Linked DNA regions of Hahella sp. HNIBRBA332. The protein of the gene in region 1 interacts with the protein of each later gene in a pairwise test. Links are inferred from orthologs where the notes say so. Each region holds a gene or a part of one and is shown on either strand. Other genes may lie near its edges. The genes, in order: leuS and ligA.

Region 1 (10,782 bases):
GAAGGTGTAATTGAAGGGGCGACTAGAGCTATCCAGGCAGGAGAGGGTGCAGAAGGAGCGCCTGCTGCGCCAAGCCAGTCGGAGCGATCCAGGTCGTCGGCTCCTGATGAGTCTGCTGGCGGACTTAGCGAAAGTGAGTTAGCTACAATCTCCCAGTTGTCGCAACGGGATCTTGAAGTGCGGCAGCATGAGCAGGCGCACGTGGCTGTTGGCGGCCTCTACGCAGGGGCTCCACAATACGCCTATTCTCGTGGACCTGATGGGCGTTCATATGCCGTTGGCGGCGAGGTGCCGATTGACGTATCGTCAGTGCCCGGTAATCCCGAGGCGACGATAAGGAAGATGGAACAGGTCCGAAGAGCGGCGTTAGCGCCGGCGGAGCCCTCTTCTCAGGACCGCTCCGTTGCTGCGCGTGCGACTCAGGCCATATTGCAGGCGCGTTCCGAGCTTGTGCAGCAACAGGCGGATGGGCGCGCGGAGTTGCGGGCTGAGCAACAACAGGAACGTGAACAGCGGCAGCAAGAGGAGGAGAGTCGCGGTTCTTCCAGTGAGCGTGAAAGCGAAGCCATTCGCACCTATCTTGATTTGATCCGCATTGGGCAAGCTTTCGAGCAGGGACTGCAGCCCAGTATTCAATTGGACGAAGTGATCTAGACCTTCTTTACTGATTCTTAACCTTGTCGAGCATGTGTTTGCGCCGCTTAGGCAAAGGCCATCACTTACAAAATTTTACCCGTTGATCATTTCCGGCGCTGTGTTTCTTGTCGTTTCTTTCTTTGTGTAACTATTTGTTTTTAAAGGGCTTAAAAAATGATGGTAAGTATTGTTGCGTACCCGTTAATGAACGGCTATTAAAAATTGGAACTTTAACTCTAATCGATCTTGACAATCACCGTAAGCAAACGTATGTTTCAAACACTTGTTTGATATATCGGTGAGTATTATGGCTCACTGTGAAAAAAATCCAGAACATGGAATAAAAAGGTAGCGGCCTCGTGTTGCTGCGCCGAGTAGAGATTGAGGTAAACGTTATGCCGGATTATAAAGCTCCTTTACGCGATATCAGGTTTGTGATGGATGAACTGCTGAATGTGCAGTCTCATTACAGGGAATTACCGAGTGCGGAAATGACGACCCCAGACATGGTGGACGCAATCATCCAGGAAGGAGCCAAGTTCTGTGAGCAGGTGCTGTCCCCCCTTAATCGGGTGGGTGACGAGGAAGGGTGCACCTGGAGCGAAGACGGCGTAACCACACCTACCGGTTTCAAGGAAGCCTACCAGCAATACGTAGAAGGCGGCTGGCCTTCAATGACTGCGCCGGAAGATTTCGGCGGTCAAGGCCTGCCAGAGTCTCTCGGTCTGGTTATGAGTGAAATGGTAGGCTCATCCAACTGGGCTTGGGGTATGTATCCCGGTTTGAGCCATGGCGCTGTTAACACTGTCATCCTGCACGGCTCCGAAGAGCAGAAAGCGGTGTATCTGCCTAAACTGGTCAGCGGCGAATGGACTGGCACCATGTGTCTGACCGAGCCGCATTGTGGATCTGACCTGGGTATCCTGCGCTCAAAAGCTGAGCCGAATGCTGATGGCAGCTATAGCATCACTGGAACCAAGATTTTTATTTCCGCTGGCGAACATGATATGGCGGAAAATATCGTTCACATCTGTTTGGCGCGTTTGCCAGACGCACCGCAAGGCACCAAGGGCATTTCCCTGTTCATCGTTCCTAAGTTCCTGGTTAATGAAGACGGCAGCCTGGGTGAGCGTAACAGTGTTACTTGCGGTTCTATCGAACATAAAATGGGAATTCATGGCAACTCTACGTGCGTCATGAACTTCGATGGAGCCAAAGGTTATCTGATCGGGCCAGAGAACAAAGGTTTGGCGTGCATGTTCACGTTCATGAACTTTGCTCGTCTGGGAACCGCTATCCAAGGCTTGAGCGCGTCTGAACTGTCCTTCCAGGGCGCTTTGACCTACGCAAAAGACCGTTTGGCGATGCGTTCCTTGTCTGGCGTGAAGAATCCGAACGGTCCTGCCGACCCTATCATCGTACATCCTGACGTACGTCGTATGCTGTTGACGCAAAAGGCGTTTACTGAAGGCTCGCGCGCTCTGATTTATTACACTGCAGTGCAAGGCGACTTTGTTCACCATGGCGCGACTGAAGAAGTGCGCAATGAAGCGGACGAAATGATGGGCTTCCTGACTCCTATCGCCAAAGCGTTCCTGACCGAAATCGGTTATGAATCCGCTAACCTGGGTATGCAGGTTTATGGCGGTCACGGCTTTATCTCCGAGTGGGGAATGGAGCAGATCGTGCGCGACACGCGTATCGCATTGATGTACGAGGGCACCACTGGCATTCAGGCGCTTGACCTGCTGGGCCGCAAAATTCTGATGACTCAGGGTGAATCTCTGAAGCGCTTCACCAAGCTGGTTCACGTGTTCTGCAAAGAGCAGGGGGAAAACGCGGATATGAACGAGTTTGTTGAGCCGTTGGCCAAGCTGAACAAAGAGTGGGGCGATCTCACCATGAAGATTGGTATGGCGGCGATGAAGAACCGCGATGAAGTGGGTGGCGCCTCTGTTGACTACTTGATGTACTCCGGCTATGCCGTGCTGGCGTATTTCTGGGCGCGCATGGCGCTGGTGGCGCAACAGAAGCTGGCGGAAGGAACCACGGAAACTGGTTTCTACACGGCGAAACTGCAAACTGCGCGTTTCTACTTCAAGCGCATCCTGCCTCGCACTCTGTCTCACGCACAGTCCGCACTCAACGGCGCTGCCTGCATGATGGATATGGAAGTGGAAAACTTTGCGTTCTGATTCCGTATAGGGACAAAATAAGCCCGCTGTTGCGGGCTTTTTTACATACTGGTGCGAACCGGTATGTAGCCGGATTCGTAATAGCCAGATAATAGCGCGACAATAAGCACAAACAGAAAGACATTCATTCAGACAAAGCGATTTAGCTCGAGGGAGTAACCATGGCTGATTATTCTGCGCCGCTTCGTGACATGCAGTTTCTACTCAAAGAAGTGTTTGAAGCCGATAAACTTTGGCTCAGTTTGCCGGGCGCGCGCGACACTGTTGACCCGGATACTGCGGACGCCATATTGGAGGAGGCCGCTAAAATAGCGTCTTCTTTGCTGGCGCCTCTCAATCGGAGCGGAGATGAAGAAGGTTGCCAATGGAATGAGGGAGTAGTTACCACGCCAAAAGGCTTCCAGGAGGCTTACCGCACGTTTATTGAAGGCGGTTGGTGTGGGTTGGGCGGTAACCCTGACTTCGGTGGTATGGGTATGCCGAAGATGCTGGGCGCCCAAGTTGAAGAGATGGTGCAGTCCGCAAATATTTCTTTTGGCCTGTATCCTATGCTGACGGCGGGCGCTTGTTTGGCGATTGATGCTCACGCAAGCGAAGAGCTCAAGCAAACTTATCTGCCTAACTTGTATTCCGGCGTATGGGCCGGCTCTATGTGTTTGACCGAGCCGCACTCCGGCACGGACCTTGGCATTATCAGAACCAAGGCTGAACCCAATGGCGACGGCTCTTACGCCATCTCCGGCACCAAGATTTTCATTACTGGCGGCGAGCATGATCTGAGTGAAAACATCATTCACTTGGTTTTGGCGAAATTGCCTGATGCTCCAGCAGGTTCAAGAGGCATTTCTCTGTTCCTGGTGCCTAAGTTCAAGGTGACGGAAGACGGTGGCGTGGGCGAGCGTAATGCGGTGTCTTGCGGCTCAATCGAGCACAAGATGGGTATCAAGGCTTCGGCTACCTGCGTCATGAACTTTGACGGCGCGCAGGGTTGGTTGGTCGGCGAGCCGAATAAAGGTTTGGCTTGTATGTTCACCATGATGAACTACGAGCGCCTTGGTGTTGGCGTGCAAGGTTTGGCGGCGGCTGAACGTTCATATCAAAATGCGGTTGAGTATGCGAAAGACCGTATTCAGGGGCGCTCCGCCACAGGCGTGGTCGCCAAGGACAAAGCCGCTGATCCTATTATTGTGCATCCAGATGTGCGTCGGATGTTAATGACCATGCGCGCTCTGATTGAAGGCAGCCGGGCGTTCTCCACCTATGTGGCGAAGTATCTGGATATCTCCAAATACTCTGACGACGCCGCTGCGAAGCAGCACGCTGAAGCGATGGTTGCTCTGTTGACGCCGGTCGCCAAGGCGTTTTTGACGGATCGCGGCCTGGATAGCACCGTGCTTGGTCAGCAGGTGTTTGGCGGCCATGGCTATATTCGCGAATGGGGGCAGGAGCAGTTGGTGCGCGATGTGCGCATTGCGCAGATATACGAAGGCACTAACGGTATTCAGGCGCTTGACCTTATGGGGCGTAAAGTGGCCATGAACGGCGGTAAATTCGTTGAGTTATATGCTGGCGAAGTGGCCGACTTTATTGAAGCCAATCGCGATCACAGCGAACTGCAGGAGTTCGTAGAGCCGCTGGCGGCTGTCTTTGAGCGCTTATCAGATGTGACGGAGTATGTGCTGGAGACGGTTGAGCACGATCCTAACGCTGTAGGCGCAGCCAGTGTCGAATACCTGGACCTTTTCGGATATGTTGCATTTGCTCACGTTTGGGCAATGATGGCGAAAGTGGCGATTGAGAAGCAAGCTGGCGATAGCTCTGGTTTCTATGACGCCAAGCTGAAAACCGCTCGCTTTTACTTCCGTCGACTCCTGCCGCGTACAGTTTCTCTGGCGGAGTCCATCAAGTCCGGTAGCGGCGATATGATGGCGCTGGATGTAGAGCAGTTCTAAGCCGCTCTGAGGAATAACCTGTCTAGTCCTGAAATAGGCGTCAACTCTATTCAGGATGGGTCAACCTTAAAAGAAAAAGCCCGCAATGCGGGCTTTTTTGTGGTCGTCTGATTTCAAACATGCGTTCTGCTGTAGAGAAAAGTCAGCGGTTCAGCATGACTTGGTCGGCGGACTCGGGATGTGTGATAAAGGGGTTGCTGTTGCCTTGCAGTTCGCGAATCTGCATATCTCGTGCTATCTCCTCGGGAGTGGGAGGGTCGGCGCGGGACCAGCGTTTCAGTTGGTCCAGATTGCCGTATAAAGGCAGATTGTAGGTGGTGTGCATATAAAGAAGGCTTCGGGCGATGTCGCCTTTTATATCGTCAGGAGGGTCAATAATGCCGAATACCTGACGAATGCCGCACTCATTGGCTTTGACTTCATTGCCTAACTCTTCGAATTTGGCTGCGCGGCGCTCCAGTTCAAAGCGTGCGTCTTCTGGATAGATGTTATGCAGATCAGAGGCCATACGGCGATATTCCTCGTTGTTCTCTCTGCATTGTCGAGGTGTGCCGCACTCCAGGTTGTCTCTGATCCAAAGTGTCGAGTAGATGTAGCTTTCGGTGACCAGGATGCTTTTTTTGGTAAATTCTTTTTTACAAAAGAAAGTCTTGCCGCCATCTGCGTACAGTTTGCCCCAGAATTCTTCCTTGAGTGTCTGTTTGGGGTCATTGAATTTGGTTTGGGCATGGGTGACGTTAAGCAAGCCCGCCATGAAAACACCAAGTAGGACGGTGACTGTGTTCCTCATTTGCGGATCCGTAATCTGATTGTTTTTATTCGGTGATACGCAGGGCCGCTGACATGGTCAGGGCTAAGCGGACCCATTTACACCTATATTACAAATTGTCAGCAAAGTACAGTGTAAACAGGGCCGCTTCTGATGATAGGAAGTCGGTGGTGACTGAGTGGAGGGCGTTAACCCTGAACTAGGTTACTTGAGACGATCTTTTATTCGTTTGTAGCCACTACGTAACTCTTCGCCCATTTTTTTTGCGGTTTCACTGACTTCCTTGCCGGTTTGGCCCGCTTCCTGGCCCGCCTGCTGTAGTTTGCCGACAAACTTATCCCACTCTTTTTCAAGATCCTCCCACTCGTCCCGGACTTCCGCCTTGGCTAGATTCAGCTGTAGCCGTAACTCGTCCCTTTCCTGTTTGAGTGAGTCTTTTAGTCTTTTGATCTCGTCTTGCAGTGTGCTCATGCTTCATCTCTCCCGATGATTTAAGTTCCATTAATCATAGACAGCAATGGCGTTAAATGGTTGATCTGCATCAACCTGTGGTGGCTTTTCAGTGATGGGTATTCGGTCAGGACGCAGATAATCCTGCGCCCGCCAGCTCCAATGCAGCGTAAGTCAGGGTAGACCAAACAGGCGTGCTATCCAAGCCCTTTATGGATCTATCAGCGGTCTGGCAGGCCTGGTGAATATTTCGAAGTCGGGCGGCGTTAAAGCGAGGGATGAAGCGTTTGTACAGGACCCAGCGATTCTTGAAAACCCTTTCTTTCTGTAACGCCTGCTCCAGGCCCTGGGAGGTTTGCGAGTGCTTGTAGAGTTTGGCGATCAGGCGCACTTCACGGGCTAATGACCAAAGCACTATGGTGGGTTCGAAGGACTCCGCTTGCAGCGTTTGCAGGACTTTCAGCGCCTGCTTCGGGTTTCGCTCCAGACAGGCGTCCACCAGATTAAATACGGTGAACTTGTTGCTGTTGGATATTCCGCGCAGGACTTGCTCTTCGTCCAGATTGGCGTCGTCGGACAATAGACGCAGTTTCTCCATCTCCTGCCGGGCCGCCAGTAAATTGCCCTCAACATGGTCGCATAATGCCTTTACAGCGCCGGATGTAGGAGTGAATCCTAATTTGTGCAGGCGCTGATTTATCCAGTTGGGTAATTGATCATGGCTGATCGGCCATACCTGGACGTGAAGGCTGTGTGTTTCAATTGACTTGAACCATTTTGTATTAAGGGTAGAGGACTCAATGCGATCGCTGATGATCAGCATCAGGCAGTCTTCGGGTGGGTTTTCGCTAAAGGCGGCGAGACGCTTTTTTCCACCATCGTTTGGCAAGCTATCCAGATGAATTTCCAGCAGCTTTTTTTCGCCGAAGAGGGAGAAAGACTGGGTGTGCTCATCAAGAGCGCTCCAGTCAAAGTTCTTGGGCGTGTGAAAGACGATACGCTCGCTAAACCCTTGCTTACGGCTGTAGGCGCGAATCTCGTCACAGGCTTCCTGGCGCAACAGCGGTTCATCTCCGCTCACCACAAAAACGGCGGGGGGATGTTTGTTCAGGTTGCTTTGCAGCTGCTCCGGTTTAATGCGCATGAGAAAGGCTCAGTTCGCCGCCGGTGTTGAAGCTCGCTCGCTATATACCGCCAGACGATTGAGTATTTCTGTGGCGAGAAGCTTGTCCAGATCGTCGCGGATGCTGTTCTCTTCCTTTTCTTTGCCAAGCACGCTGAGCTTGTCATATTGGTAAGACTGGAACTGCTGTAGCGACGTTGGCTGAATCAACGGCTCGCCCTGTGCGTCGTTCAGGCTGAAAGTGACTTTGCGGGAAAGCTCATACTCTGCGGCATTGGCGCTGCTGTCCAGACTCACGGCGCGGCGGCTGTTTTCAACGCCCCCTATCGCCAGGGTGGGAGCGTCCGTCCCTCCATCGCTGACTTGGACGGAGGCTTGCAACAAGCGATCGCGAACTTGTCCGCAGAGCACTCTGGCGTCGCCCTCCGGGCAGCTCAAGTTGAGCGCCTGGAGGGAAGGGGGGAGTTCCATCTGGCCGCGCAGGTGAAAGCCGCAGCCGCTGATGAGGAGGCTGGCCGCCCCCGCCAGGAGTAGTCTTATACCGGTTCGCATCGCTTTACTTCACCACGATGTTGACCAGTTTCCCTGGTACAACAATGACTTTAACAACGGTCTTGTCTTCCATGAAGCGCTGAACGTTTTCATCATCGAACGCCAGTTTCTCAAGCTCATCTTTACTGGCGCTTGCCGCCGCCTGAATACGTGCGCGCAATTTTCCGTTCACCTGAACGACCAGCTCGATGCTGTCTTTCTCCAGCGCTTTTTCATCCAGTTTCGGCCAGGGAGCGTTCATGACGATGTCCTCATGTCCCAGCTCGCGCCACAATCCGTGGCTGATGTGGGGGACAATCGGAGCCAGTACTAATACCGCCGTCTCCAGCGCTTCCTGCACAACCGCCAAGCCTTGGGGAGAGTCGTCTTCGAAGCGACTTAATTCGTTCAATAACTCCATTACCATAGCGATGCCGGTGTTAATCGCCATGCGCTGATTAAACTCATCCGTCATCTTCTTGATGGTTTCATGAGTCTTCCGGCGTAGTGTGCGCTGGGTGTCGTTCAACTCAGCCACATTCAGGGGCGCGATCCCTTTCTTCTCAACGTGAGTGTGGACCAGTTTCCACAGACGGCGCAGGAATCGATGCTGTCCTTCAACGCCGGATTCTGACCACTCCAGAGATTGCTCCGGCGGCGCTGCGAACATCGTGAACAAGCGAACAGTGTCGGCGCCGTACTTATCAATCAACTCTTGCGGGTCAACACCGTTGTTCTTGGACTTGGACATTTTTTCCTTCGGTCCAATGATGACAGGCTGGCCATCTTCGATCAGGAAAGCCTTTGCCTGATTACTCTGCGTGTCGATCTCAACGCGGACATCCTTAGGGTTAAAATAGGTTTTCTTACCGGACGGGTCTTCGCGATAGAAGGTTTCCGCGATCACCATGCCTTGACACAGCAACTTCTTGAACGGTTCGTCGCTGTCCACCAAACCTTCGTCACGCAACAATTTGTGGAAGAAGCGTGAGTACAGCAAGTGCAGAATGGCGTGCTCGATCCCGCCTACGTAGTAGTCTACAGGCAGCCAGTAGTTGGCGGCCGCAGGATCCAACATGGCGGACTCCAGGTTGGGGCAGCAGAAGCGCGCGTAATACCAGGAAGACTCCATAAAGGTGTCGAAGGTGTCGGTTTCCTGGGTGGCGGGCTGGCCGTTGTAACTGCGTTTGCTCCAGTTGGGATCGGCTTTAATGGGGGATTTGACGCCATCCATTTCCACGTCTTCCGGCAGCCTTACGGGAAGGTCTTCCAGAGGTACGGGAACTTCTGTTCCATCTTCCAATGTCATCATGGGGATGGGGGCGCCCCAGTAACGCTGACGGGATACGCCCCAATCCCGCAGACGATAGTTGATTTTTTTCTCGCCGATTCCCATGGCGGTCAACTTTGCAGCAACCGCATCGAAAGCTTCCTGAGAGGTCATGCCGGTAAACTCACCGGAGTTGACCAGGATGCCCTTTTCAGTAATGGCTTTTTCCTGAATATCCATCTCGTCGGCGTCGATGACGGAAATAACCTGCTTGATGGGCAAGCCATATTTCAGCGCAAACTCGTGGTCGCGTTCATCGTGACCAGGAACTGACATGACTGCGCCTGAACCGTAGTCCATCAAAACAAAGTTAGCGACCCAAATGGGCGCAGGTTCGTTTGTAAGCGGGTGAATAACGAAAAAGCCAGTGTCCATGCCGCGCTTTTCCATCGTGGCCATGTCCGCTTCCGCGACTTTGGTGTTTTTGCACTCGTCCAGGAACTTCGCCAGCTCAGGATTATTGGCGGCGGCTTCCAGCGCTAACGGGTGTTGTGGTGCGATAGCGACGTAAGTCACGCCCATAATGGTGTCAGGGCGTGTGGTGTATACCAGCAGGTCGCCATCGTGGTCTTTCAGCTTGAAGTGGAACTCAACCCCTTCAGACTTGTTGATCCAGTTGCGCTGCATGGTTTTGACCTGTTCGGGCCAATTCTCCAGCTTGTCCAGATCATTGAGCAGTTGTTCGGCGTAATCCGTGATCTTAATGAACCATTGCGGGATTTCGCGACGCTCTACAACGGCCCCGGAGCGCCAGCCCCTGCCGTCGATAACCTGCTCATTGGCTAATACTGTTTCGTCCACCGGATCCCAGTTGACCGTGGACATTTTTTTGTAGACCAGCCCTTTTTCGTAAAGGCGGGTGAAGAACCATTGCTCCCATTTGTAATATTCAGGGCGGCAAGTGGCCAACTCGCGATTCCAGTCATAACCGAAGCCCAACAGCTTCAACTGGTTTTTCATGTAGGCGATGTTTTCGTAAGTCCACTTGGCCGGCGCGACGTTGTTTTTCAACGCGGCGTTTTCCGCCGGCAGACCGAATGCGTCCCAGCCCATGGGCTGGAGAACGTTCTTACCCTGCATCCGCTGGTAGCGGGAGATGACGTCGCCGATGGTGTAGTTACGGACATGTCCCATGTGGAGCTTGCCGCTGGGGTAGGGGAACATGGATAGGCAGTAGAACTTCTCTTTGCCTGGCTCCTCGTCCACTTTGAATGCATCGGTTTCTTCCCAGAACTTTTGCGCTTCCTGCTCAACTTTTTTCGGGTGGTACAGTTCTTCCATCGGTCGTCTTTTTTCGCCTGATCGCTTTAATTAAGGTTTATCGCCCCGGATCAAAAACGTCGGCTTGCAAGCGTGACATAATCCTTACTGATGGACTCTGCGTTGGCAAGGCGCTGGGGCGTGTAAACACAATGGGTTAATGGCGGACTTTCCGCCATGAAAGCCGTTTATTCTAACCTAATAGTGTTGACTACAGATAGGGTTGGAGTAGGGTTGAAAACAAGATCTCGCATATCCGGGAGGTTAAGGTATGAAGCAGGAGGATAAAGCGCCTGAACATGTCGTGCAGGCGTACAACAATATTCTGCAGCGCGTTGAGAAATCTCTCGCTGATGTTGAAGTGAAGACATGGGAGGCCGTTAAGCAGGAGATTGATCAGGCTGTTGAGTTTGAGCAGGGGCTGGCGAAACTGACCAAGGAGGAATGGAACCTCCTGGAAGCCTACGTCAAACGCGACATGAAAGAGCTTTACCACTTTGTTGCAGAAACTGGTAAAGGGTTGCGTGAGTGGTTGC
Region 2 (10,569 bases), 620 kb from region 1 along the record:
ACGATAGCCAGGCTTCCAGACAGGAAGCGCTGGAGTGGCTGGCGCTACATGAGATTGATAACGCTCCGACGCTGGGAGAGCGATTAAGCGTCGCGGTGCAATGGGAACCGGCGCTTGAAGCGGTGCTGGGCGCTCGCTTGTCCGCACGTGTGGTCAGTCGCCAATTTCTGGAAGACTTGCAAGACGCACCACCCAAAGGCGTGGCGCTGGTGTGTGAGGATGAAATCGCCAGCGAGGCATTGCGGTTCGCCAGCGCCAGCTCCGTCAGCAGCGCGGTGGCGGCGTGGCTGGATGGCGTCCGACCTGCGGACAGCTTTTCTGCAGCGATTGAGCGTCGTTCTGAACTGTCTGCCGGCGCTTTCTTCCTGACGCCGGATGGCATGCAGGTTGGTGAAGACTGGATATTGGCGCCGCCGGCGAAGCAGACCGGCGACGGACTGCTTGCACGCAATCGTCGGCTGGTGGAATTAGAGCAGGAGATGGAAGCGGTCGCGGCGCAGTTAGAGTCATTGTCGCTGGATAAAGAGACGATCGACGCGGCGTTAAGTCGATTCGATGAAGAAAGGGAGAGCCTGCAAAAAGAATCGGTTGAGATCAACAAGCAGTTGTTGCAGACCAAATCCGATTTGAGCGCTAAAGAGGCGCGACGCGAGCAGGTCCAGCGCAGGGTGGAGTCCATCGCCGCGGAGATTGCGGAGATACAGTTCCAGATCGACGAAGAACAGATGGGGCTGCAGGAAAGCAAGGGCGTGTGGAACGCCGCCTTGATGGACCTGGAAGGCAGCGTGGAAAAGAAAGAGCAGTTGCTCAATCGTCGCGATGACGTGCGCCAGAAGCTGGACGGCCTGCGCACGCAGGCGCGTCTTGATCGGGAGCATGCGCACCAGATGCAGCTGCGCGCCAGCGCGCTCAGCACGCGGAGAGAGTCGATACGGCAGGCGCTGGAAAAAAGCGACGCCAACTTGCGGCGCAACCGTGAACGCATGCAGTGGGTGGAGGAAAGCCTGCAGACCCTGCAGGATCCAGATGATGCACTGCAGGAGCGTCTGGAAGGCTATCTCGAGTTGCGCATGCAACAAGAGGACATCCTGACCCGCGAACGTAACCGCCTCGCGGATTTGGAGCAGTTGATGCAGGGCGATGAGTCGTCCCGGCAGCGTAATGAGATGGTGATCCAGAACATGCGCAGCCGGATTGAATCATTACGCATGCAGCATCGGGAAACGGATATCCGTAAAAACGCCTTACGGGACCAAATGGCGGAGGATCAATACGACCTTGAGAATGTGATCGGACTGCTGGCGGAAGATGCAGACGAAGGACAGTTGCAACGGGACATTGAGCAGATCGTCGGAAAAGTGGAGCGTCTCGGCGCTATCAACCTGGCGGCGATTGAGGAATATGAGGCCCAGTCCGAACGTAAAGTCTATCTCGATGGTCAGCATGAGGACTTGCAGGAAGCGTTGGAGACTTTGGAGAACGCGATCCGAAAAATCGATCGCGAAACCCGCAACAAGTTCAAGGAAACCTTCGATCAGGTCAACGAAGGGCTGCAGAATTTGTTTCCCCGCGTCTTCGGCGGCGGCAGCGCTTATCTGGAGCTAACCGGGGAAGACCTGCTGGAAACCGGCGTCGCTATTATGGCGCGGCCTCCGGGCAAGAAAAACAGCACCATTCATTTGTTGTCGGGTGGAGAGAAGGCGCTTACCGCCATTGCGCTGATCTTCTCTATCTTCCAGCTCAACCCCGCGCCATTCTGTATGTTGGACGAAGTGGATGCGCCATTGGACGACGCCAACGTGGGGCGCTATGCTCGAATGGTGAAAGAAATGTCGGATCAGGTGCAGTTCATCTACATTACCCACAACAAGATCGCCATGGAAATGGCGGATCACTTGATGGGGGTCACTATGCATGAGCCCGGCGTGTCGAGACTGGTTTCCGTGGATGTTGAAGAAGCGGCCGCAATGGCTGCGTTGTAAGGGCGCGCTGGATTGTAAAGCAGCGGCGAATTGAATAAATTAACTCGCCAATCGATAAGAAATACAGGCGGGATCAGGTTGGCGAATACCATGATGATGTTTAGTTGGGGATATTAGATTAATGGATATCAGTTTGCGTGAATGGCTGATCATGATAGGCCTGCTCATAATCCTGGGCGTGGTTATAGATGGTTTTCGCCGAGTCAGAAGAGCGCGCAAGGATTCATTGGAAATCTCCCAGGGTATGGGAGGCAACTTCGAAAATACGCCTATCGATGATGACTTTAATCCAGAACTGCCAGGCAGTGGCTTCAGGGTGATCAAAGACGGCAAGCCAGCTGCGGAGCAGAATTACACTCGGCCGATTAAGGAAGTCAAATACAAACCTACCTTCAAACCCTGCGAGAAGCTTAAAGAAAGAGAGCGCCTGCAGGACGAGGAGCATTACGACCAGGACATGGCGGAGCCGCCGATTCTGGAAGTGGATGAGGCGTTGGAAGCGTCCATGTCCAATCAGGGCTACGGGCGCAGAGAGCCGGAGTTTGTCGAAGAGGACGTGAGGGATGAGCGCCTGCCGGAAGAGCAGGAGAGTTTCTCGCCTTATCAACGCTTCGAGCAGGTTAGGGATGAACAATATGAAGAAGAGTCCGTCGAAGAGGACGCAGAAGCGGATGACGACGGGCGCTATGGAGACAGCCCCTATAAAGAGTTTCTGAAGCGGGATAATTTCCGCGTGCAGGGATATCAGGGCGGGTACGACAGTCTGCATGAACATGAGCCAGAGCCTGAGGTGGAGTTCGAGCAGGAAGAGCCACAGGATGAAGTTGAAAAGGAAGAGGATCTGCATGCGGAGCCGATAGACAGGCCGGTCGCCCATGATGAATCCCAACATGAACCTATGCTTGCGTTTAAAGACAAGTTTCTGAAGAAAATCAGTGCGATCCAGCAGCAAGCTGGACTCAACGCCAGCTCCCAGCGTAGTGAAGACGCGCCGAAAAACCGGGAAGAAAAGCCGAGCCGAACCGCTCCAACAGGGAAACAGCCGAAGACGCCGCAAGAGATTCTGGTGATCAATGTGCTGAGTAAGGATGAAGAGGGCTTCGATGGCGAGGCGCTGCGTAATCTGGTTGAAGCCTGCGGTATGCAGATGGGCGATATGGCGATCTTCCATCGTTACGAACATGACTTCGATGAAGGACCCGTTCAGTTCAGCATGGCGAACGCCATGGAGCCGGGCGTATTCGGAAAGGACATGGCGACACAGCGTTTTCCTGGCGTCTGCTTCTTTGTGCGTCTGCCTGGGCCGGATAACAGTATGCGCGCCTTTGACTATATGGTGGAAACCGCGCAATGCCTGGTGCGTAATCTGGGCGGCGAACTCAAGGATGAAAATCGCAGCGTCATGACGGCGCAGACTATCGAACACTGTCGTCAACGCGTCAGGGAGTTTGAGCGTCGCATGTTGTCGTCCCGGGTATAAACCCAGGGCGCCGCTTTCGGGAATGTCCCGGAGTATTGGCTTGTAACGAAAAATACTGTCGTTATATTCGCTATACTTTAATCCGAATCAAAGACTTAGCAATTCCGCCGCATTGGGGTTCCCGTGCGGCGGAGTCGTCTGATAATTATTCAATAATCTGCCTCGGAAGAATGAACTCATGTCGGAAGTCCCTGCCGCCATTCAGGAAGAGCTGAATACGCTTCGCGAAACCATCAACGATCATAATTACCGTTATTACACGCTGGATGATCCCTCGATTCCCGATGCGGAGTACGACCGTTTAATGCGTCGTCTGCGTGAAATCGAGACGGAGTTTCCCCAAACGATTACGCCGGACTCGCCGACTCAGCGCGTGGGCGCTGCGCCTGCGGATGGCTTCGAGACAGTGTCCCATCGCCTGCCCATGCTGTCCTTGGATAACGCGTTCGAAGAGCAGGATCTGCTGGACTTCGATCGTCGCGTGCGCGAGCGCCTTAAGGAAGCGGAAGACGTGCGCATTGATTACTGCTGCGAACCGAAACTGGACGGCATCGCTATCAGTTTGTTGTACCGCGATGGTTATCTGGTGCGCGGCGTTACGCGCGGCGACGGCTCCGCCGGCGAAGATATCACCGCCAACGTGAAGACGGTAAAGAATATCCCGCTTAAGTTGCGAGGGGAGGGATATCCCGCGGAATTGGAAGTTCGCGGTGAAATTTATCTGCCCAAGGCCGCCTTCGACGCCATCAACAAAGACGCGGCGGCGAAGGGCGAGAAAACGTTCGTTAACCCGCGCAACGCGGCGGCGGGAAGTCTGCGCCAGCTTGATCCGCGCATCACCGCCAGGCGGGCGTTGGAAATGTGTTGCTACAGCGTAGGCTATTTCGAAGGCGAATTGCCGGGGACCCAGCACGATATTCTCAATCAGCTGCAGCAGTGGGGCCTGAAGATCAATAGCCAGATGAAGTTGGCGTCAGGGGCGCAGGAGTGCCTGGATTACTACCGTCATATCATGAACGTTCGTAACCAATTGCCATACGAAATTGATGGCGTGGTGTTCAAGGTTAACCGTATTGATCTGCAGCAGGAGCTGGGGTTCGTTTCGCGGGCGCCGCGTTGGGCTATCGCGCATAAATTCCCCGCCCACGAGGAAATGACCGAGTTGCTGGCGGTGGACTTCCAGGTTGGCAGAACCGGCGCCGTGACGCCAGTGGCGCGCTTGAAGCCGGTATTCGTCGGCGGCGTCACGGTCAGCAACGCTACCTTGCATAACATGGATGAAATTCGCCGCTTGGACGTGCATGTGGGCGATACGGTCATCATTCGCCGCGCGGGAGATGTCATTCCGCAGGTGGTTAGCGTGGTGCAGGATCGTCGCCCGGAAAACGCTGTACCGGTGGAGCGTCCCGAGCACTGTCCAGTTTGCGGCTCCGATGTGCTGCAACTGGAGGGCGAAGCGGTGGCGCGTTGCTCCGGTGGGCTCTACTGCTCTGCGCAGCGTAAGGAGGCGATCAAGCACTTCGCATCCCGCAAAGCTATGGATATCGACGGCCTGGGCGACCGACTGGTTGAGCTGCTGGTGGAGAAAGAATTAATCGATTCTCCCGCCAGTTTGTATTCTCTAAAAGCGCCGGATGTGGCGGGGCTGGAGCGCATGGGCGAAAAGTCTGCGCAAAATCTCATTAATGCTATTGAGGTTTCCAAGCAAACCACTTTTGCTCGCTTTATCTATGCGTTGGGCATTCGGGAAGTGGGGGAAGCCACGGCCAAGGTGCTGGCGCAGCACTTCCCAACTCTGGATCTGCTGAAGCAGGCCACCGAAGAAGACTTGGTGGCGGCGCCGGATATCGGTCCTATCAGTGCGGGGCATATTCGCTCCTTCTTCCAGCAAGAGCACAATCTGGAAACCATTGATGCGCTATTGAGGCAGGGCGTGAGCTGGCCTGAAGTGGTCGTGCGCAATACAGAGACGCTGCCGCTATCCGGGCAAACCGCTGTAGTGACGGGCACGCTTGCGGATTACAGCCGCGATGAGGCGAAGGATCTATTGATCCGTCTCGGCGCCAAGGTGTCCGGCAGCGTGTCCGCCAAAACCGGTTTTGTGGTGGCGGGGGAAAAGGCGGGCTCCAAACTTACTAAGGCGCAGGATCTTGGTGTGAAAGTGCTGGATGAAGACGCATTCAAGCAACTGTTGGAAGAGCATCAAGCGCATTTGGGCGGCGACGCCTGATTGCACTGATCCCTTTTCTCCTTGTAACGGCCGCTTCTGCGGCCGTTTTGCATTGTGGGGTTTGACACGTACGGTCTGTCGTTTTCAGGTAAGTAGAAGGAAGTTAGTTGTCTGTCGGGTATAAATAAAAGGGCGGCAGTGTGATCCCGGTTGGGTTTCTGACCCCCTGCTGTGGTTACAAAAAACAAAGTTTTATAAAATTTTGTAAAACATAAATAATAAAGCGTGGAATGCACATCTATGGGTCACCTGGGTCTGGCCCAGCGCAGCGGAGTTAAGTTGGCGCTGAAAACGCCTGCGCTGGTTATCACTTCTCTACTACTCGCCTCCTGCGGCAGCGATACAGCGCCGCCCGAAGCCATTCGCATTTTGGGAAAACCACCGGGAACCGCTTATCTGGGCGTTGAATACACCTATGAGTTCGGTGTGGACGGCGGCGATGGTCTGGTGGACTTTTCCATGACCAACCAGCCGCGCTGGCTGGCGTTGGAGTACGTCGACAACACCTTCCGCAAAGGCATTATCATGCGCGGCATCCCTGGCGTTAACGGGGGCGGAACGGCGGAAGACGCGCTGACGCCTGGCGAGGCGCAGGAAGTCTCACTGACAGTGTCCGATGGATCCAGCGTGGGGGAAACCCGGTTTTCTTTGTTTGTCGACACGAACACCTATGAATCCGAGGCGCTGACGGTGGCGGAAAACGACGTTGGCGAACGCCCCTCGAAGTTGATCGACGCCAACAATAACGGCCAGGAAGACGAAGGCGAAGAGAAAGAAGTTATTCCGCTGTGCTTCACAGATGCGGAGGGTACGCCGCTGTTTTCTGAGGAAGACATCGCTTTCTTTGAGGAGCGTCAACAGGATGACTCGCTGGCGGTGCGTCCCAAGCTCCACTACTTGCCGGTCTTTCTGGAGCAACCCTCGGTTCAGCGCGTCATATTGCGCTACTCACTGACCAGCGGCTCCGGCGACGGCGCCACCCCGGGAAGCGATTTTCTTATCGAGACTGCGAGGAAAGACGGACAGGTTATTTCGGTCGCGGACGGCTTTCTGACTTATGATCCGGGCGTCCGTTATTGCCATATTCCGGTATTTATTAATGACGACCGCGATGCGGAAAAGACCGAGAACATTGCGGTGTCGATCACTCACTACGAAGGGGGACTGCTGGAGTTCGCTGATCCGGTCAATACCACCATCTCTATTACAGATAATGAGCCTGTCGCCAGCTTTAAGGTGTCCAAGGCGTCGGTGTCTGAAGGCAATTATCTGAATGTGGAAGTGACGCTGGATAAAGAGCCGGAACAAACAGTTTATGCAGAGTTTGTCGTGGATGCGGACAATAGCGATGGCGACTTTGAGGGCGCAGAGGCGGATTTGCGTCTCTACACCGGAGAAGGTGGGGCGGGCAGCCTGATCACGGATGGCGTCAGCGTGCCTTTCGAGGCGGGCGAAACCAGTAAAACCGTCAAACTGCAGGCGACGACGAATGGCGACGCCACGTTGCGGGACGAGAAAGTGACTTTCAACTGGCGACGTAGCGGAACCGTGAACCCTGGCGAGGAGCCCCTTTCCGTCTACATTAACCAGTGGTTGAACGCGGTGGAGCTGCCACTCAACGCCGGCGCAAGCGTCTCCGAGGCCATTTCGGGATCGCAATCGGAGCTGTTTCTCGCCCGGGTGAATGGGGAGGAAAGCGGCAAGCCGGTCAACTCAGATATCATGATCTATGATCGCTTTGGCGTCCTGCACCAGAGTATCAGACTGGAAGCGGCGACCTACGCAGTGCGCATCAAAGACATCTGGTTGTATGAGAAGATCAATCCGGCCAATGAGGATGAGATCACCCAGGATATCTACGCTTTGCTGGAAGTGGGTGGTTTGTTCGCGCCTCCGGCGGAGCCGCTGCAGGAAAGCGATTTGGGTGGTAAAGACGTAGTGGTGCAGAAATATCAGCGTATCAATAATGTCGGCGCCTTCGAGTTACAGTGGGCCAAGCAGATTGGCAGCGTATGGGATGACGAGCCCGGCGCGCTGTCTGTAGATCTCAGCCAGGAGGTGCTGGTGGTCGGCGCTACCTCAGGCCTGGTCGGCGAAGGGGAAAATTCCGGGCGTCGCGACGCCATGTTGATCAAGTTTGATAAAAACGGCGCACTTATGTTCGCTAAAACCTTCGGCTCCTCCGGTGATGATGTGTTGCTGGGAGCGTCTCCTGAATCCTCCTCCAATCATAATGTCGTTGGTTTCAGCGACGGAGCGGTGGAGGACAACGGCTCCAGCCTGGGCGGCTATGACGCCGTCATTGTGTCCTACAACGATGATGGCGATCCCCGTCGTGTGGCTCAGATCGGCTCCAGCTATAACGATGCGGCGCTTGATGTCAGCACTGTCAGCAAAGGCTTTGTCTCCGCCGGTTACACCAATGGCGTGCTGGTCAGTGGAGAGCGTAACCGCGGTGGTCAGGACGGCTACCTCGCCTATCATCAAAACGCCAGTGAGATTACGGCCTATGCGCAGGTTGGCGGAACTGCCGCAGATTCTGTGTTGGACGTTAAGTCGCTGGGCAATGAGGTATATCTGTCTGGCGTGACGGCGGGGGATATTTTTGACGCTGGCGCGGCCCAGGGCGGCGAAGATGGCTGGCTGGCGCGTTATGACATCGTGAAAGAAGAAGTGTTGGCTGACGGGGAAGAACCAGGCGAAGGCGAACAGGTGAGCAAGCTGAAGAATATTTGGCGTTTCCAGCGTGGCGCGGCGGCCAACGAAAAGCTTTCTAATCTGGCGACATTCGGCAGCGCTAAATTGATCTCGGTGGAAGAAGCCCAGACTGACAGCGGCGTGACGGTAACGCTGAAGCCGCTCTCCATCGTTGATGGTGTGGACTTGAACGCCGCCTGCCGGGCGGACCCTAACGGGGAATGTTGATGGGGCGTCTGGGTTAAGCCCAGGCTTCCACCTCAAAATGAGCGATAGCTTTCAGGATGTCTGTGGCGGTCAGTACGCCAATCACATCGCCCTGAACATTGCGCACCAAGGCGCCGTCCAGGTCTCTCTCCACCAAAACCAGGGAGATCCGGCGCAAATCGGCGTCGTCGCCGACCATCAGGTAAGGCGCGCACAGCGCAGCCAGCGTCGCCTCTGGCTGCTCCAGTTTCGCCTGCAACAGCTCGCGCTCAATCAGAAAACCCACGACTTCCTGGTCGTCCCGCACTGGCAAGTGTCTCACTTTATGCTCGCGCAAAAAGCTCAATCCTTCATCCAGGCTCCAGTCCTGCTTGCCGTAAAGCACTGGCGCTGACATAACGTCCTGGGCGCTGAGGCGGGAGATGTCGCCTTCTGCAGCGCTATCCTGTTCGCTTCCGGAATAGGGAAAGTCTTCTCGCATTCCTTGGTCCTGAGGACCAATAGGATGGATGGCGGATATGGATTTAAGTTCTTCCACTGATTTGACGCGAGGGTCCACGCTCAGTGGTGTGATGATACGGTGGCCGGCGTCGACTATGTAGATCGGCATGGATGAGGCTCCTTGCAACCGGGGCGCCGCGTTTGGCGCTCCCTATGCAATCCAGTCTACTCCTGGCTGAAGCGTGTTGGCAAAACGCGCTTGATCAGGCCGTCTTCGATCGGAGCGGGCGTTCCCTCCAGCATGTCCGCTATCATTTCGCCGGCGAGCGGCGCCAACGCCAGACCTTTGGAGCCCATTGCCGTCACAATCAGCAAGCCTGCTCCTTCTTGCTCCGGAATGAGCGAGCCGATAGCGGGTAAGTAATCCGGCAACGCGCTTCTGACGGAGGCGCGTCCTTGTAGGACAGGCGTGGTTTTGGCGAATTCGGCGCGCAGGGCGGGGGTGAGCTGGAACAGCTGTTCAAGATTGGCGTCGTTGTCCGTCTCAGTCACCTGCGAGTCAGCGCAATTGGGTTTAAATGTGGCGCCTGTGACCAGCCTGTCTTCAATAGGCGGCATCAGATAGCCTTCGCCACATAAAACGGTGTTTAGTTGCGGTAATGCGGTGGACTCCACCTGTAGCGTGGTGACTTGGCCGCGAATGGGTTTGAGAGGCAGAGTGGCCGCTTCAGCAGGCAGCATAGACTGGTTGTTGGCGGTTGCCAGTATCGCTGTAGCGCACTCAAGCACCCGGGCGGACTCGCCAGAGTCAGTATGGATACGCCAGCCGCCTTCATGGGTGCGTTCCAGTGCGCTAACTGTCGTATTCAAGCGGACCTCAATGTTAGGATGCTGCAGCAGGTGGGCGCACAGTTGCGGAGGAATCAGCCAGCCGCCGCCGGGCAGGTACGTGGCGCTTGCTGGCAGGCTGACGCCGGCGAGTTCCGACGCTTCTTGTTGGGTGAGAGAGCGGATAACCTCACCAGGGTAGCGATTGTGTTGGAAGAACTTCTGCTGTCTGACGGCTTCCTTGTTGTTATGCGCAAGTTGCAGCACGCCGCAGGGGTTCCATATGGGCGCAGGCAGGCTTGCGATCTGCGAGTAGAAGCGTTCGGCATACAAAAATGCATTGGCGTGAATGCGTGTGTTGATGCTCCACTCCACACCGGGTTTTATGTATAGCGCGCCTTGTGGGTTGCCTGACGCCTCCGGGGCGATTCGATCAGCCGCTTCCAGTACGGTTACTTTCCAGCCGCGAGAGGCGAGTGCATAGGCGGTATTTGCGCCAGACAGGCCCGACCCGATCACCACGGCTTCCTTGTGGGGAAGGGCGGTGGGCTGGCCCGGTTCTTCCGCTTGGAATACGCCGACGGTCATGTCCCTTTTATAGCCGAACCCGGGCGCTTTGCTGACGTTAAAGCCATGCTCTTTCAAGCCGCGACGGATGAAACCCGCCGCGGAGAATGTGGCGACGGTGCAGCCCGGGGCGGCGT

What was found.
Region 2: the proteins of leuS (region 1) and ligA interact in binary tests that used the Escherichia coli proteins (3 or more experiments, as listed by UniProt). The link is inferred for Hahella sp. HNIBRBA332 from one-to-one orthologs.

Annotation. Positions count from the first base shown.
Region 1 is NZ_CP132203.1:229,958-240,739, forward strand. The notes cover bases 7,475-10,586. They hold leuS (leucine--tRNA ligase), read right to left. Parts: upstream 10,268-10,586; coding sequence 7,682-10,267; downstream 7,475-7,681. Other genes in these bases: O5O45_RS01220 (LPS-assembly lipoprotein LptE), read right to left, coding at 7,475-7,677; O5O45_RS01230 (zinc ribbon-containing protein), read left to right, coding at 10,518-10,586. In the rest of the region: O5O45_RS01190 (putative metalloprotease CJM1_0395 family protein), read left to right, coding at 1-654; O5O45_RS01195 (acyl-CoA dehydrogenase C-terminal domain-containing protein), read left to right, coding at 1,032-2,831; O5O45_RS01200 (acyl-CoA dehydrogenase C-terminal domain-containing protein), read left to right, coding at 2,993-4,783; O5O45_RS01205 (endonuclease), read right to left, coding at 4,926-5,573; O5O45_RS01210 (hypothetical protein), read right to left, coding at 5,757-6,023; holA (DNA polymerase III subunit delta), read right to left, coding at 6,130-7,146; more of O5O45_RS01220, read right to left, coding at 7,156-7,474; more of O5O45_RS01230, read left to right, coding at 10,587-10,782.
Region 2 is NZ_CP132203.1:852,668-863,236, forward strand. Bases 3,268-6,166 are described here. They hold ligA (NAD-dependent DNA ligase LigA), read left to right. Parts: upstream 3,268-3,640; coding sequence 3,641-5,692; downstream 5,693-6,166. Other genes in these bases: zipA (cell division protein ZipA), read left to right, coding at 3,268-3,462; O5O45_RS04070 (hypothetical protein), read left to right, coding at 5,933-6,166. Outside these bases: chromosome segregation protein SMC, read left to right, coding at 1-1,982; more of zipA, read left to right, coding at 2,104-3,267; more of O5O45_RS04070, read left to right, coding at 6,167-8,617; O5O45_RS04075 (CBS domain-containing protein), read right to left, coding at 8,631-9,206; bifunctional tRNA (5-methylaminomethyl-2-thiouridine)(34)-methyltransferase MnmD/FAD-dependent 5-carboxymethylaminomethyl-2-thiouridine(34) oxidoreductase MnmC, read right to left, coding at 9,263-10,569. UniProt on the Escherichia coli protein: DNA ligase that catalyzes the formation of phosphodiester linkages between 5'-phosphoryl and 3'-hydroxyl groups in double-stranded DNA using NAD as a coenzyme and as the energy source for the reaction.